DNA from 3 places in the Pantoea sp. X-Soil-YNGN-785 genome. Region 2 is predicted to be linked to each of the others. Evidence: predicted binding sites of a transcription regulator. Region 2 holds the regulator's gene; each other region holds the start of a gene.
The links. Region 2 encodes PhoB, which activates phosphate uptake and scavenging genes when phosphate is short. Its sites were predicted from a motif close to CTGTCATAAAACTGNCNNAT; they were not measured.
Positions count from the first base shown of each region.

Region 1 (5,484 bases), 1.7 Mb from region 2:
CGCGTTGACCTGAAATTAGTGTAGCGTCGGTTTTTGCACTTCTGGCGCGGTGGGCTGGGGACGGGTAAACGTATCGTGGCACAGCAGTGCGGCGACACGCACATACTCGATCACCTCTTCCAGCGACTGCTCCAGCTCTTCCTGGTCTTCATCTTCTTCGTAACCAAGCTGGGCGATAGTGCGCAAATCGTCGATTGCTTCGCCGGTTTCGCCGGTGACCTTATCCAGTTTAGGCTGTGTTACGCCCAGGCCGAGCAGAAAATGGTTAACCCAGCCTGCCAGTGCATCTGCGCGGTCAAAGACAGTGATGTCATCGTCAGCAGGCAGCATCAGCTGAAACAGGAAGCCGTCATCTTCAAGCGTGGTGGCCGTGTGCTCGTGCAGCGCCGCCAGCGGCACGGCAAGAGTGTGTGAAAACGCCATGCCTTCGTTAGCCAGATCGTGTACCAGCGTCTTCCAGCTGGTGTCCTGGTTACCGCCACAGAGGATCCCGCTCAGCAGGCCATGCATTTCCGCGGGCGTCATGCCAACGCCCTGCTGGGAGAGCACAGCCGCGAGCGCGTTGTAATCGGGGGTTGCGTTCTGTAAGGACATAAGTTTTCATCGTCGTTGGCAGAATAAGTTCGTGTTATGCTACCACTAGCTGCCTCAAGGTTTCCAGAAAAGGGGTTGTATCTTATTTCGTGGGTCTATATAGTTGCCCGCCTCCCAAGCCATTGACTGCTAAGGGAGTTGCGAGCGAAGTAATCAGTCAGGAAGGTGGCATGTCTGCACAACCGGTAGATTTACAAATTTTTGGTCGTTCGTTGAGAGTGAATTGTCCGCCAGAGCAGCAAGATGCGCTCAATAGCGCGGCTGAAGATCTCAATCAACGGTTGCAAGATCTAAAAGTTCGCACTAGAGTCACAAATACAGAACAACTGGTGTTCATCGCCGCGTTAAACGTCTGCCACGAGCTGGCGCAAGAGAAAGTGAAAACGCGCGATTATGCTGCTAATATGGAACAGCGTATTCGTATGTTGCAGCAGACGATAGAACAGGCACTGGTTGAGCAAGGTCGCATCTCTGAGCGTGAGGGTGCGAAGTTCGAATAAAACTTCATGGTTGCTATCGTTACAGCAACGGTGAGGTAAATTTTCTCTGAGATGTTTGCATGTGGGCCAGTCCCCTGAGCCGATATTTCGAAAAAACAGAATGTGACGCTCTGTAACCTGTGTGCATGCTCGGTTCGTCCGAGAAGCCTGATGGTTACGACGGCATGTTCACCTTGAACCAAGGGTTCAAGGGTTACAGCCTACGGCGGCATCTCGGAGATCTCCCTTTCTGTAGTCCTGCTTTTTTCCCCGGACCGACATGTTATAGTCGCTGCACAGCGGCTTAAACGGCGGGGAAATCATGTCTGAACCTTCCATGTCATCACCTTCAATGTTACAGCGTCAGGAAATTCGTCAGCAGGTGCGCCATCTGCGTCGTGCCATGACGGATGAGCAGCAGGCCCAGGCGGCCGAACAGCTTGCTGAACTTGCCCTTAACTACGCTCCAGTTACTGCCGCGCGCAATATTGCCCTGTTTCTGTCGGTTGATAGTGAGCTGAATACCCGTCCGCTGATTGCCCGGCTCTGGCATCTGAAGAAAGCCGTCTATCTGCCGGTTTTACACCCTTTCTCCCCCGGTAATTTACTGTTTCTGCGCTACTCGCCCGATACACCACTGATCCCGAATAAACTGCGTATTCCTGAACCGCCGCTCGATATCCGGCAGTTGATCACACTTGATCAACTGGATCTGATGCTGGTGCCGCTGGTGGCCTTTGATCAGCATGGGCAACGGCTGGGAATGGGCGGCGGCTTCTATGACCGTACGCTACAGAACTGGCGGCAGCACGGTTTTTTGCCCGTCGGTCTGGCACACGACTGTCAGCAGGTGGATAGCCTGCCGGTTGCAGAATGGGATGTGCCTTTGCCAGCGGTGATGACGCCGTCAAAGCTCTGGCAGTGGGAGTAGAAGAAGCACTGTTACGGGATTTTCAGACGGCTTAAACCCATATTTGGGCGCATCTGGCAGCAATGAAATAGCTCAACGCGCAGGGAACATGGTCATAAGAGAAAAGCGTCCCGCGCAAGGGACAAAAACGCCGGGAGCGTTTTTGAACAACGCAACGCGTTGGCCCTTTTAAGGGCGCACCTCAGGTATGAGGTGCGTACTAAAACGCCGGGAGCGTTTTTGAACAACGCAACGCGTTGGCCCGGCAACGGGCGCACCTCAGGGATGAGGTGCGTAATCGCGCGGGCCGAGCATGCCATGGATGGCGGCTTTTGCGTCTTTCCGATCTGACCGTGTTCTCTTCGCAGTCTCGGTCTTACAGCAAATCGGGACAGCCTGTATTAACTACCTGAAGAGACGCGACTAAGCGCCTCTCCAGGTTGGTATCACTTAGTAAAGCAGACGCGCGCGGATAGTGCCCGGAATCGCCTTCATCAGCTGCAGTGCGTTCTCTGCCACTTCTGGCTCTGCATCAATGTCGATAACCACATAACCCATAAACGGCGAGGTCTGCAGATACTGCGCGGCGATGTTGATGCCCTGCTCTGCGAAGATCTGGTTGATGGCCGTCAGCACGCCGGGACGGTTTTCATGGATGTGCAGCAGACGACTGGCGCTGATACCGTGAATCGGCAGTGATACTTCCGGGAAGTTAACAGCCGAGAGAGTCGAGCCGTTATCGGAATATTTCGCCAGCTTACCCGCCACTTCAATTCCGATGTTCTCCTGCGCTTCTTCTGTCGAGCCGCCAATGTGCGGTGTCAGGATCACGTTGTCGAACTCACTCAGTGGAGAGATAAACGGCTCGCTGTTGGTGGCAGGCTCGGTCGGGAAGACATCGATGGCTGCGCCACCCACATGCTTGCTGGCCAGGGCATCACACAGCGCCGGAATATCCACGACGGTGCCACGTGAGGCGTTAATCAGCAGCGCACCGGGTTTCATCTGCGCCAATTGCTCTGCACCGATCATATCCTGTGTAGAGGCGGTTTCCGGCACGTGCAGGCTGACAACGTCGCTCATGTTGAGCAGATCGGCCAGATGGCGTACCTGGGTGGCATTACCCAGCGGCAGCTTGTTTTCAATGTCGTAGAAGAAAACATGCATACCCAGGCTTTCTGCCAGCACGCCCAGCTGCATCCCGATATGACCGTAACCGATAATACCCAGCTTTTTACCACGCGCTTCAAATGAGCCTTTGGCAATCTTATTCCAGATACCACGGTGTGCTTTCGCATTCGCTTCGGGGATGCCACGCAGCATCAGCAGCATCTCACCAATGACCAGCTCTGCCACCGAGCGGGTATTCGAGAACGGCGCATTGAATACCGGAATACCCCGGCTCGCAGCCGCCTGCAGATCAACCTGGTTAGTGCCGATACAGAAACAGCCAACGGCAACCAGCTTTTCAGCCGCCGCAAAAATCTCTTCAGTGAGCTGGGAGCGGGAACGGATACCAATGAAGTGCGCATCGCGGATCGATGCTTTTAACGCGTCGGAGTCCAGTGCGCCCTTGTGGAATTCGATGTTGGTGTAGCCTGCAGCCCGCAGATTCTCCAGCGCGCTCTGATGGACACCTTCCACCAGCAGGAACTTAATCTTATCTTTTTCCAGTGATACCTTTGCCATTTCCCGATCCTATTCAGCATTCAATGAGGACTACCATAAGCCAGCCTTCTGTCAAAATATCAAAAAAATCGCGTCCGGCAATACAAACGATTGCCCGGCAGCCAGCACGGCAATGGCTGACAGCAGCACATTGCCGGACAAAATCATGATGTCAGCGATGAAGAGAGAACGAACCTACTGTCGATGACGGTTATGTGACATAAGTCACCAAATTTCACCGACGTGAGAAAAGATGATTTGCAGGCAGAAATAACCGGCGCCTTTACAGCGCCAGACAGATCATTTTTTGATGGTCTTCACGCCATCAGGACCGCCAATCAATGCGATATCGGCACCGCGCGCGGCAAAAAGGCCAACGGTAACGACGCCAGGCAAGGCATTGATGGTTTTTTCGAGCTCAATCGGATCGAGAATGCGCAGATTATGCACATCAAGAATAATGTTGCCGTTATCGGTCACCACGTTCTGACGATACTCAGGTAAGCCGCCCATTTTCACCAGCTGACGCGCCACGTAACTGCGCGCCATCGGAATCACTTCGACCGGCAGCGGAAAACGCCCCAGCACATCGACCTCTTTTGAGGCGTCAGCGATGCAGATAAAGGTCTCGGCCACCGCGGCCACGATCTTTTCACGCGTCAGCGCTGCGCCGCCGCCTTTGATCATCTGCATCTGTGGGTTGATCTCATCCGCGCCATCAACGTAAACCGACAGCAGGTCAATCTCGTTCAGATCGAACACCTGAATGCCCAGGCTTTTCAGCTTCTGGGTAGAGGCGTCGGAGCTGGAGACGGCACCTTCGATCTGATGCCTGACCGTGGCCAGCGCATCAATAAAGTGGGCAGCGGTGGATCCGGTGCCTACACCAACAACGGTGCCCGGCTGCACATAGTCAAGTGCAGCCCAGCCAACGGCTTTTTTCAGTTCATCCTGGGTCATGGTATGTTTAAAACCTGTGCGACAACGAAGTGCGCGTAGTATAAAACAAGGCTTGCTGAAAATGCTCGGCTGTCCGACGTGGATTTAACGCTTTGGAAGCCAGCCCACAAAAAACAAGCGAGCCATCACAGGTGACACTTTTGTGGCATAGTGACGTCCACCCTGAAGGAGAGAGAAGAAGAATGAAACGCCCGGATTATCGAACGCTTCAGGCGCTGGATTCAGTGATCCGCGAACGCGGCTTTGAGCGTGCCGCACAAAAGTTGTGTATCACCCAATCGGCGGTTTCACAGCGTATCAAGCAGCTGGAGAACCTGTTTGGTCAGCCGCTGCTGGTGCGCACCGTGCCGCCGCGTCCGACTGAACAGGGGCAAAAACTGCTGGCGTTACTGCATCAGGTAGAGCTGCTGGAAGAGGAGTGGCTGGGCGATGAGAACAGTGGCACCACGCCGCTGCTGCTGTCGCTGGCGGTCAATGCCGACAGTCTGGCGACCTGGCTGCTGCCTGCGCTGAAAGATGTGCTGGCAGATTCCCCTGTCCGTCTGAATCTGCAGGTCGAAGATGAAACCCGCACTCAGGAGCGTCTGCGTCGGGGTGAAGTAGTCGGTGCTGTGAGTATTCAGCCGCAGCCGCTACCGAGTTGTCTGGTGGATCAGCTCGGTGCTCTCGACTATCTGTTTGTCGCGTCACGCGACTTTGCCGATCGCTTCTTTCCTAACGGCGTCACGCGCTCAGCCCTGCTGAAAGCGCCTGCGGTGGCGTTTGACCATCTTGATGATATGCATCAGGCCTTCCTGCAGCAGAACTTTGATCTTTCACCCGGCAGCGTGCCCTGCCACATCGTGAACTCCTCTGAAGCCTTTGTGCAGATGG
Region 1 is NZ_AP035942.1:3,251,001-3,256,484, forward strand. Features, by position in the region: gene AC6I8E_RS15070 (YecA/YgfB family protein) at 16-594, opposite strand; gene zapA (cell division protein ZapA) at 765-1,094, shown strand; RNA gene ssrS (6S RNA) at 1,135-1,318, shown strand; gene AC6I8E_RS15085 (5-formyltetrahydrofolate cyclo-ligase) at 1,411-2,004, shown strand; gene serA (phosphoglycerate dehydrogenase) at 2,434-3,672, opposite strand; gene rpiA (ribose-5-phosphate isomerase RpiA) at 3,952-4,611, opposite strand; gene AC6I8E_RS15100 (LysR family transcriptional regulator ArgP) at 4,794-5,484, shown strand, end outside.
Region 1: the regulator PhoB is predicted to act here: its motif matches at 3,854-3,873, upstream of serA (phosphoglycerate dehydrogenase).

Region 2 (5,484 bases):
GTTTTCGCCTCTTTATGACGCTCGTAGATGGCTGCGGAAATCAGGCCGTAAATTTCGGTGCCGGTCAGCTCCTCCAGCAGTTCGGCGCGTTCACTGGCTTTCGCGTTGAGAAAGGCGGCGAATTGTCCCTGTGACAGCATCATTGAGCGGGTGAAGCGTTCGAAATCAAGACCTGACAGGGTTTCGATCAGCTTCAGCTTGTCACCGACCTTATCGGCAACAATGGTGTTGTCGTCACAGCGCGCCAGCTCAACGCGCGGCGCCTGTAGCTTGCCGTCAGCGGTGCCGCGCGCGCGGTTCTGGCTCCAGAAGGCGCGCCAGGCTTCACCTTTGATCTCAAACTCGACCTCAGCCAGACATTCTGCGCAGTCGCGGGTCATCAGCGCATTCTGGCTCTGGGAAATCGCGCCCAGGCGCGGTGTCTGGTGATAGAGCGCCAGGCAGATGGCGTCCAGCAGCGTGGTTTTACCCGCCCCGGTGGCCCCGGTTATCGCAAACAGGCCGTTGCTGGCAAAAGGCTCGGCGCGGAAGTCGATGAACCATTCACCGCGCAGGGCATTGAGGTTTTTAAACCGTAGCGTGAGGATCTTCATTGGGTCTCTTCCATAGCGGCCAGCGTCTGGCGAAACAGCGTGGTCATCTCGTCGATTTGCGCCGGTTGCAGCTCTTCATCCAGCGCCAGGCGGCGCGCGAAGACCTCTTCCACCTTCAGCTCACTCAGCGTTTCGTTGTCGAGCCCCGCCAGGCTCTGCTGCCGCTGTTCACGGCTGCGGCGCAGCAGCAAGACTTCGACCGGCAGCGTAGCGGTCAGGGTTTCGACCTGACGTTGCAGATCGCTGAGGTACTCCTGGGTAGTGACTTCGATGTCGAGCCAGGTCGGCTTCTCCTGCTCTGCCGTGCTGAAGGCGTTTAACTGCTCTGCAATCTGCGCCAGCGATCCTTTCAGCACCTGCATGGGTTGCGACTGCGGCACCACCAGCGGCGTAACTGACTGCAGGCCGCTGGCCGTCAGCTCCAGCAGGAAGACGCTCTTTTCAGTCCCCAGCTCATCAAAACTCAGCGGAATCGGCGAGCCGCTGTAGCGGATATGTTCGCTGCCCGCCACGCGCTGGGCGCGATGAATATGGCCGAGCGCAATATAATCAGCAGCGGGAAACGCGCTGGCGGGAAACGCGTCCAGCGTGCCGATGTAGATGTCGCGCACCGAATCGCTCTGGCTGACGCCGACGGTGGTGAGGTGACCGGTAGCAATGACGGGCAGCGCATAGCCCAGCGCCTGGGCGGCGGCGAAACGCTGCTGATAGTGGTGGGCAATCGCCTCCAGCAGCGAGGTCTGCTTGTCGCGGCCCGACTGACCCGCCCGGCTGCGCAGGATATCGCGCGGGCGCAGATAGGGAATGGCGCACAGCAGGGCACCCGGCTCGCCCTGGCGGGTGTTGAGCAGCAGCACATCATCCTGCGCCTGCGGGGTGGCGATCACCCGCGTGTTGAGGCAGGCCAGCAATTCGCGTGACTCGTTCAGCGTTGCCACGGAATCGTGGTTACCCGCCAGCACAATCAGCTGACAGCCCGCAGGCTGCAGTGCCACCACGAAGCGGTTAAACATCTCGCGGGCGTAGCTGGGCGGCGTACCGGTATCAAACAGGTCGCCTGCAATAATCAGCGCATCCACCTGATGCTGTTCAATCTGGATCAACAGCCAGTCGAGAAACGCCTGATGTTCCGCCGCCCGACTTTTGTTGTAGAAGAACTGCCCCAGATGCCAGTCCGCAGTATGAATGATGCGCATGATGAGTCCCTGCCGTTGTGATTCGCCGGGCGATTATACTGGCTCTGCGGCCAAAGCAAAAAAATGTCGCTGCGCTGTCATAAATGATTACCAGTGAGGTTACAGGCAGGTTATGTTTTTCATAAAAGTGTCACAAATCTGACGCATAATGGCGCCGCGAATCTCAGTGACAGCCGTCATAATCAGCAGGAGTAATAATGGCTAAGCGCATTTTGGTTGTGGAGGATGAAGCCCCCATCCGTGAAATGTTGTGTTTTGTTCTGGAGCAGAACGACTATCAGCCAATCGAGGCGGAAGATTATGACAGCGCCGTTGGCAAGCTGATTGAACCCTGGCCCGATCTGATTTTGCTGGACTGGATGTTACCCGGTGGCAGCGGGATTCAGTTTATCAAGCATCTTAAGCGCGAGGCGATGACCCGCGATATCCCGGTGATGATGCTGACCGCGCGCGGCGAAGAGGAAGATCGGGTACGTGGCCTGGAAGTGGGCGCCGATGATTACATTACCAAGCCGTTTTCACCTAAAGAGCTGATGGCGCGGATCAAAGCGGTAATGCGCCGCATTTCGCCGATGGCAGTGGAAGAGGTGATTGAGATGCAGGGGCTGAGTCTGGATCCCTCCTCACATCGCGTGATGTCAGAAACCACGCCGCTGGAGATGGGCCCCACCGAATATAAGTTGCTGCACTTCTTTATGACGCACCCGGAGCGTGTCTACAGCCGCGAACAGTTGCTGAACCACGTCTGGGGCACCAATGTGTATGTGGAGGATCGCACTGTCGATGTTCACATTCGCCGTTTACGTAAAGCGCTGGAAGTCTCCGGCCACGATCGCATGGTACAAACCGTCCGTGGAACAGGGTATCGTTTCTCTGCCCGCTACTAAACGGAGCCTTTACCGTGCTGGAACGCCTCTCCTGGAAGAGATTACTGACAGAACTGCTGCTGGCCTGTCTGCCTGCGGCGCTGCTGGGCCTGCTGTTTGGCGGCCTGCCCTGGTGGCTGCTGCTGAGCGTACTGGTGGTGCTGTTGTGGCATTTCCACAATCTGATGCGGCTGTCGCACTGGCTGTGGCTCGACCGCACCATGACGCCACCGACCGGGCGTGCCAGCTGGGAACCGCTGTTTTATGGGCTTTACCAGATGCAGCTGCGCAACCGGCGGCGGCGGCGTGAACTGGGCAATCTGATTAAGCGTTTCCGCAGCGGGGCCGAATCGCTGCCGGATGCGGTGATCCTGACCACGGAAGAGGGCACTATTTTCTGGTGTAACGGCCTGGCGCAGCAGCATCTGGGCCTGCGCTGGCCGGAAGATAATGGCCAGAATATCCTTAATCTGCTGCGTTACCCGGAGTTCTCCCGCTATCTGCGCCAGCGCGATTTTGACAAGCCGCTGACGCTGGTGCTGAACAACAAACTTCATATGGAGTTCCGCGTCATGCCCTATAGCGAAGGGCAGTGGCTGCTGGTGGCGCGTGATGTGACGCAGATGCATCAGCTGGAAGGGGCGCGCCGCAACTTCTTTGCCAACGTCAGCCATGAGTTACGCACGCCGCTCACCGTGCTGCAGGGTTATCTGGAGATGATGAATGACTCGGTGATGAGCGAGCCGTCGCGCAGCAAAGCGCTGCACACCATGTCGGAGCAGACGCGCCGCATGGACAGCCTGGTGAAACAGCTGCTGACGCTGTCGCGCATCGAAGCCGCGCCCGCGATCGATCTCAAAGAGAAGGTCGATGTGCCGGTGATGCTGAAGCTGCTCCAGCATGAGGCGGCGACGCTGAGTGGCGGTCGTCACGATATTCATTTCCATACCGATCCCCATCTGAAAGTGTTCGGCAACGACGAACAGCTGCGCAGTGCTATTTCCAATCTGGTGTACAACGCGGTGAATCACACGCCGGAGGGCACGCGGATTGATATCAGCTGGCTGCGTGGCAAGCAGGGCGCGACCTTCCGGGTGTGCGACAACGGGCCGGGTATCGCCTCTGAACATATTCCGCGTCTGACCGAGCGGTTCTACCGGGTTGATAAGGCGCGTTCGCGTGCCACCGGCGGCAGCGGGCTGGGACTGGCGATTGTGAAACATGCGCTGAGCCACCACAACGCGCGGCTCGATATCACCAGCGTGCCGCATAAAGAGACCTGTTTTACCTTTACGCTGCCCGCGAGGTTGATTGTGAACAGCGTGATGCAGGAGAATGCCGTTCATTAATCGCTGCCGGATCTCTCTGATGCGCCTCCTTCTTTTGTTAATCGTCTCTCTGCTGCCGGGGCTGGCGCTGGCCCAGCCCGGCGCGCTCTCCGGCAATCTCAGCAGCGTCGGATCCGACACGCTCGGCTATCTGATGACCCTGTGGGGCGAAGATTTCAGTCGTCAGGCACCGGGCGTCAATGTGCAGGTTCAGGCCTCCGGTTCGTCTACCGCGCCGACCGCGCTGGCGGCGGGTGCCGCACAGCTCGGGCCGATGAGTCGCCCGATGCAGGCCGATGAACGTCAGGCCTTTGAGGCGCGCTACGGCTATCCACCGCTGGCGGTGCCGGTGGCAATGGATGCGCTGGTGGTGGTGGTCAATCAGCGTAATCCGCTGCAGCAGATTGAACCGCGCCAGCTCGACGCGATTTTCTCCATTACCCGCCTGTGTGGCGCGCACAGTGTGCCGCTGCGCTGGGGCGATCTTGGTTTAACCGGCGACCAGTGGCGCGAACGGCCGATTCAGCGTTATGGGCGCAACTCCGCCTCCGGCACCTGGGGGTTCTTCAAACAGCAGGTGCTGTGTAAAGGCGATTTCCGCAGTGACGTAGCGGAGTTTCCCGGCTCGGCCGCGGTGGTGCAGGCTGTGGCCGGTAATTCGCGCAGCATCGGCTACGCCAGTTTTGGCTTTCACCTCAGCGGCGTAAAAATGCTGGCGGTGATGAATGACCAGGGCCAGGCGATTGCTCCGGATGCCGATGCTATCCGCAGCGGCCGCTATCCCTGGGCGCGTCCGCTCTATCTCTATGTCAACAAAGCGCCCGGCAAACCGCTGCCGCCGCTGGTAGCCGCGTTTCTGCAGCAGGTGCTTTCCGTGCAGGGACAGCGGCGCGTCAGCGAAGCGGGCTACCTGCCGCTCTCTGACAGCCAGATAGCGCAGGCGCGCGCAGCGCTGCAATAATCTTCCAGCATGAATTTTTTTCATCATCGCTGAATTTTCTTCAGTTGCAGACAGAGTTTACTCGTGTCACTCTGCATTCAGACATATAGCCATCCAGATGGCTATTTATATCAGAATGTAATTATTTCCTGCCGTAATCATTTGCAGGAAGCACAGGAGTGATCATGCAAAGAGAAACCGCCCCGTTCCGTGCCGACACCGTTGGCAGCTTCCTGCGTCCCGCTGCAATTAAGCAGGCACGCGAACAGTTTTCAGCCGGAGAGATTGATGCCGCCGCCCTGCGTCAGGTTGAAGATGCGGCAATCCGCGATGTGGTCGCGAAACAGCGTGAAAATGGCCTGAAAGTGGTGACAGACGGCGAGTTCCGTCGCGGCTGGTGGCACTTCGACTTCTTCTATGGTCTTGACGGCGTTGAGAGCTATGAAGCGGAACAGGGCATCCAGTTTAATGGCGTGCAGACTAAAGCGCATGGCGTGAAAGTGGTGAGCAAACTCGGTTTCCCGGCGGATCACCCGATGCTCGACCATTTCCGCTTCCTGC
Region 2 is NZ_AP035942.1:954,054-959,537, forward strand. Features, by position in the region: gene AC6I8E_RS04270 (AAA family ATPase) at 1-593, opposite strand, end outside; gene sbcD (exonuclease subunit SbcD) at 590-1,789, opposite strand; gene phoB (phosphate response regulator transcription factor PhoB) at 1,987-2,676, shown strand; gene phoR (phosphate regulon sensor histidine kinase PhoR) at 2,691-4,004, shown strand; gene AC6I8E_RS04290 (PstS family phosphate ABC transporter substrate-binding protein) at 4,024-4,944, shown strand; gene AC6I8E_RS04295 (cobalamin-independent methionine synthase II family protein) at 5,109-5,484, shown strand, end outside.

Region 3 (5,484 bases), 940 kb from region 2:
TGCAGAAACTGGCGGAAGCCGCTGAACAGCAGCCGCTGATCGGTGGTACCGGCATCGCGCACACGCGCTGGGCAACTCATGGCGAGCCGTCGGAAGCAAATGCGCATCCGCACGTCTCAGAGCACATCATCATCGTGCACAACGGCATCATCGAAAACCATGAGCCGCTGCGTGCTGAGCTGATCGAACGCGGCTACGTTTTTGCCTCTGAAACCGACACCGAAGTGGTGGCGCATCTGGTTCACTGGGAGCAGAAACAGGGCGGCTCGCTGCGCGAAGTCGTGCTGCGTGTGATCCCACAGCTGCGCGGTGCCTATGGCATGGTGATCATGGACAGCCGCGATCCGTCGCTGCTGGTGGCAGCCCGTTCCGGCAGCCCGCTGGTGATTGGCCGTGGCATGGGCGAAAACTTTATCGCCTCGGATCAGCTGGCCCTGCTGCCGGTGACCCGCCGCTTCATCTATCTGGAAGAGGGTGATATCGCCGAGATCAGTCGTCGTGATGTCACGATTATTGACCGTGAAGGCAATACCGTGACGCGTGCCGAGATCGAATCGAACCTGCAATATGACGCCGGTGATAAAGGTATTTACCGTCACTACATGCAGAAAGAGATCTACGAACAGCCGATGGCGCTGAAAAGCACCCTGAGTGGGCGCTTCAGTCAGGGGCAGGTTGACCTCAGCGAGCTGGGCGCGGGCGCTGAAGCACTGCTGAGTCAGGTGGAGCATATCCAGATTATCGCCTGCGGCACCTCTTATAATTCCGGGATGGTGTCACGCTACTGGTTTGAGTCGCTGGCAAATATCCCCTGTGACGTGGAGATCGCCTCAGAGTTCCGCTATCGCAAGTCAGCGGTGCGCAAAAACAGCCTGCTGATCACCCTGTCACAGTCGGGTGAAACGGCAGATACCCTGGCAGCGCTGCGTCTCTCGAAACAGCTGGGCTACCTGGGGTCGCTGGCCGTCTGCAACGTGGCGGGTTCGTCACTGGTGCGGGAATCTGACCTGGCACTGATGACCAAAGCGGGCACCGAAATCGGCGTCGCCTCCACCAAAGCGTTCACCACTCAGTTAGCGGTGCTGCTGATGCTGGTGGCGAAACTGGGTCGTCTGAAAGGGATGTCTGTGGAGACTGAGCATGAGATCGTTCATGCCCTGCAGGCGTTGCCGAACCGGATTGAGCAGATGCTGGCGCAGGATAAGCTGATTGAGAATCTGGCCGAAGGCTTCTCTGACAAGCATCACGCGCTGTTCCTGGGCCGTGGCGATCAATACCCGATTGCCATGGAAGGGGCGCTGAAGCTCAAGGAGATCTCCTACATTCATGCGGAAGCCTACGCCGCAGGCGAGCTGAAACATGGCCCGCTGGCGCTGATTGATGCGGACATGCCGGTGATCGTAGTGGCACCTAACAACGAACTGCTGGAGAAGCTGAAATCCAACATCGAAGAGGTGCGCGCACGCGGCGGCCTGCTCTATGTGTTTGCCGATCAGGATGCGGGTTTCAGCGACAGTGACGGGATGAAGATTATCCCGCTGCCGCATGTTGAAGAGGTGATTGCGCCGATCTTCTACACCGTGCCGTTGCAGTTACTCTCCTATCACGTTGCCCTGATCAAAGGCACCGACGTCGATCAGCCGCGTAACCTGGCAAAATCGGTTACCGTGGAATAACCTGGTGGGCCCCGTCGCGGGCCCACTTCATTCTGGCCCTTTGTCATATAACTGTCATATTTCGTACATTTCACTGTCATCAAACTGTCCTATTTTCCCTCCTGCAGCAATCACAGACTCTTACTAAAACGGCCCCTAGCCTGACTTTTCTCCCCTGGAGGGAATATGACACTGATGCGTAGCACCGTAGCCCGAATCCTCGCCACCACCTTCGCCGTAAGCGCGGTATCTGCTTTTGCGGCCACCGATCTCACCGGTGCAGGCGGGACGTTCCCGGCGCCGGTTTATGCCAAGTGGGCAGCAGAATATCAGCAAGCCACCGGTAGCAAAATTAACTACCAGGGCATCGGTTCATCTGGCGGCGTGAAACAGATTATCGCCAAAACCGTTGATTTCGGTGCGTCCGATGCGCCAATGAAAGATGAAGATCTGCAGAAAAATGGTCTGTTCCAGTTCCCTACCGTGATCGGTGGTGTGGTACTGGCGGTTAACCTGCCGGGCATCAAGTCAGGCCAGCTGACGCTGGATGGCAAAACTGTGGGTGATATCTACCTCGGCACCATCAAAAAGTGGAACGACCCGGCGATTGCCAAACTTAACCCGGGCGTGAAACTGCCAGAGACCAACATCAACGTGGTGCGTCGCGCTGATGGTTCAGGCACCTCGTTCGTCTTCACCAGCTATCTGGCGAAGGTAAACCAGGACTGGAACAGCAAAATCGGTAAAGGCAACACTGTTAACTGGCCGGTGGGTCTGGGCGGTAAAGGCAACGACGGCGTCGCTGCCTTTGTTCAGCGTCTGCCGGGTTCAATCGGCTATGTGGAATACGCCTACGCCAAACAGAACAACCTGACCTACACCAAACTGATCGATGCCGATGGTAAAGCGGTCGCGCCAAGCGAAACCAGCTTCAGTAATGCCGCGAAAGGCGCTGACTGGAGCAAATCGTTCGCGCAGGATCTGACCTTCCAGAAGGGCGCGGATGCCTGGCCAATCTCCTCAACCACCTTCATTCTGATCTACAAAGATCAGGCGAATGCGGCTAAAGGCGCTGAAGTACTGAAGTTCTTCGACTGGGCTTACAAAAGCGGCAGCAAAACCGCTACAGCGCTGGATTATGCTGCGCTGCCAGAGAGCGTGACCGAGCAGATTCGCGCCGCCTGGAAAGCCAACATCAAAGACAGTTCTGGTAAAGCGCTTTATCAGTAATTGACCGACCCTGGCCGGACGGCTGTCCGGTCAGACCCAACGGGCGGCTCATGCCGCCCTGATAACTTCTGAAGACTGAGACTTCTATGGCTGCAACGAAGCCGGCATTCAAAGCCCCAGGCAAACAAGGTGACAGAATTTTTGGCGCGCTGGTCAGGCTGGCTGCGCTGATTGTGCTGTTACTGATGGGCGGCATTATTGTCTCCCTGATCATCTCCTCGTGGCCCAGCATCCAGAAGTTTGGTTTCGCCTTTTTGTGGACCAAAACCTGGGATGCGCCCAACGAACAATTTGGCGCACTGGTTCCGATCTACGGCACCCTTGTGACCTCCATTATCGCCCTGATTATCGCCGTGCCGGTGAGTTTTGGTATCGCGCTGTTCCTGACCGAACTCGCGCCAGGCTGGCTGCGTCGCCCGCTGGGTACCGCCATTGAGCTGCTGGCAGCAATTCCGAGCATCGTTTACGGCATGTGGGGCCTGTTTGTCTTCGCACCCCTGTTTGCCGAATATTTCCAGACACCGGTTAACGACGTGATGTCGGGTATTCCGATTGTCGGCGAGCTCTTTTCCGGCCCCGCTTTCGGTATCGGTATCCTCGCGGCGGGAGTGATTCTGGCGATCATGATCATCCCCTACATCGCCTCGGTGATGCGCGACGTCTTTGAGCAGACCCCGGTAATGATGAAAGAGTCAGCCTACGGCATAGGCTGCACCACCTGGGAAGTGATCTGGCGCATCGTCCTGCCATTTACCAAAAATGGCGTGATTGGCGGCGTGATGCTGGGACTGGGTCGTGCGCTGGGTGAAACCATGGCAGTGACCTTTATTATCGGCAACACCTACCAGCTCGACAGCCCGTCGCTGTTTATGCCGGGTAACAGCATCACCTCGGCGCTGGCCAACGAGTTTGCGGAAGCGGAATCGGGTGTCCATGTCGCCGCGCTGATGGAGCTGGGCCTGATCCTGTTTGTGATTACCTTTATCGTACTGGCGATTTCAAAGCTGATGATTATGCGACTGGCGAAAAGTGAAGGAGCGCGCTCATGACCACGATTGAAATTCAGGCGCGCGCCGAACTGGACGCATCACGTCGTAAAATGCAGTCCTGGCGCAGCACGAAAAATAAAATTGCACTGACGCTGTCGCTGCTGACCATGGCGTTTGGCTTGTTCTGGCTGGTGTGGATCCTTTTCACCACCGTATCGCGTGGCGTGGATGGGCTTTCATGGTCCCTGTTCACCGAATCAACGCCACCACCGAATACGGCGGGCGGCGGGCTGGCGAATGCCCTGGCGGGCAGTGGCTTGCTGATTTTCTGGTCGACCTTTTTCGGCACGCCGCTGGGCATCATGGCCGGGATCTATCTGGCGGAATATGGGCGCAAATCGGCCCTGTCAGAAGTGATCCGCTTTATTAACGACATTCTGCTTTCAGCCCCCTCCATTGTGGTCGGGCTGTTCGTCTACACCCTGGTGGTGTCACAGATGCAGCACTTCTCTGGCTGGGCCGGGGTGATTGCGCTGGCGCTGCTGCAGGTACCGATTGTGATTCGTACCACCGAAAATATGCTGCGGCTGGTGCCAGACAGCATGCGTGAAGCGGCTTATGCGCTTGGCACGCCCAAGTGGAAGATGATTTCGGCTATCACCCTGAAAGCCTCGGTCTCGGGCATCATCACCGGCGTGCTGCTGGCGATTGCCCGCATCGCAGGGGAAACGGCTCCGCTGCTGTTTACGGCGCTGTCGAACCAGTTCTGGAGCACCGACATGATGCAGCCGCTGGCAAACCTGCCGGTCACCATCTTTAAGTTCGCCATGAGCCCGTTCGCCGAATGGCAGAGCCTGGCCTGGGCGGGCGTGCTGATCATTACCCTCTGCGTGCTGCTGCTGAACATTGTGGCACGGGTGATTTTCGCCAAAGGTAAACACGGTTAACTTCCGGCGTGGCCCTGCGCGGCGCCGTATAAGAGAGATGAATTATGAGTATCGCGACAGTAACAGCCGATAAAATTCAGGTCCGTAATCTGAACTTCTATTACGGCAAGTTTCATGCGCTGAAGAACATCAACCTGGATATCGCTAAGAATCAGGTCACCGCGTTTATCGGCCCATCGGGCTGTGGTAAGTCGACCCTGCTGCGCACCTTCAATAAAATGTACTCGCTCTATCCGGAGCAGCGGGCCGAAGGGGACATTCTGCTGGATGGCGAAAACATTCTGGCGACACAGCAGGATATTGCGCTGCTGCGCGCCCGCGTCGGCATGGTATTCCAGAAGCCGACGCCGTTCCCGATGTCGATCTATGACAACATCGCCTTTGGCGTCCGCCTGTTTGAAAAGCTGTCGCGTGCCGATATGGATGAGCGCGTACAGTGGGCGCTGACCAAAGCGGCGCTGTGGAATGAAACCAAAGACAAGCTGCATCAGAGCGGTTACAGTCTCTCCGGCGGCCAGCAGCAGCGGTTGTGCATTGCGCGTGGCATCGCGATTCGGCCGGAAGTCTTACTGCTGGATGAGCCCTGCTCCGCGCTGGATCCCATCTCCACTGGCCGCATTGAGGAGCTGATCACCGAGCTGAAGCAGGACTATACCGTGGTGA
Region 3 is NZ_AP035942.1:12,455-17,938, forward strand. Features, by position in the region: gene glmS (glutamine--fructose-6-phosphate transaminase (isomerizing)) at 1-1,676, shown strand, start outside; gene pstS (phosphate ABC transporter substrate-binding protein PstS) at 1,842-2,885, shown strand; gene pstC (phosphate ABC transporter permease PstC) at 2,972-3,934, shown strand; gene pstA (phosphate ABC transporter permease PstA) at 3,931-4,821, shown strand; gene pstB (phosphate ABC transporter ATP-binding protein PstB) at 4,866-5,484, shown strand, end outside.
Region 3: the regulator PhoB is predicted to act here: its motif matches at 1,717-1,736, upstream of pstS (phosphate ABC transporter substrate-binding protein PstS).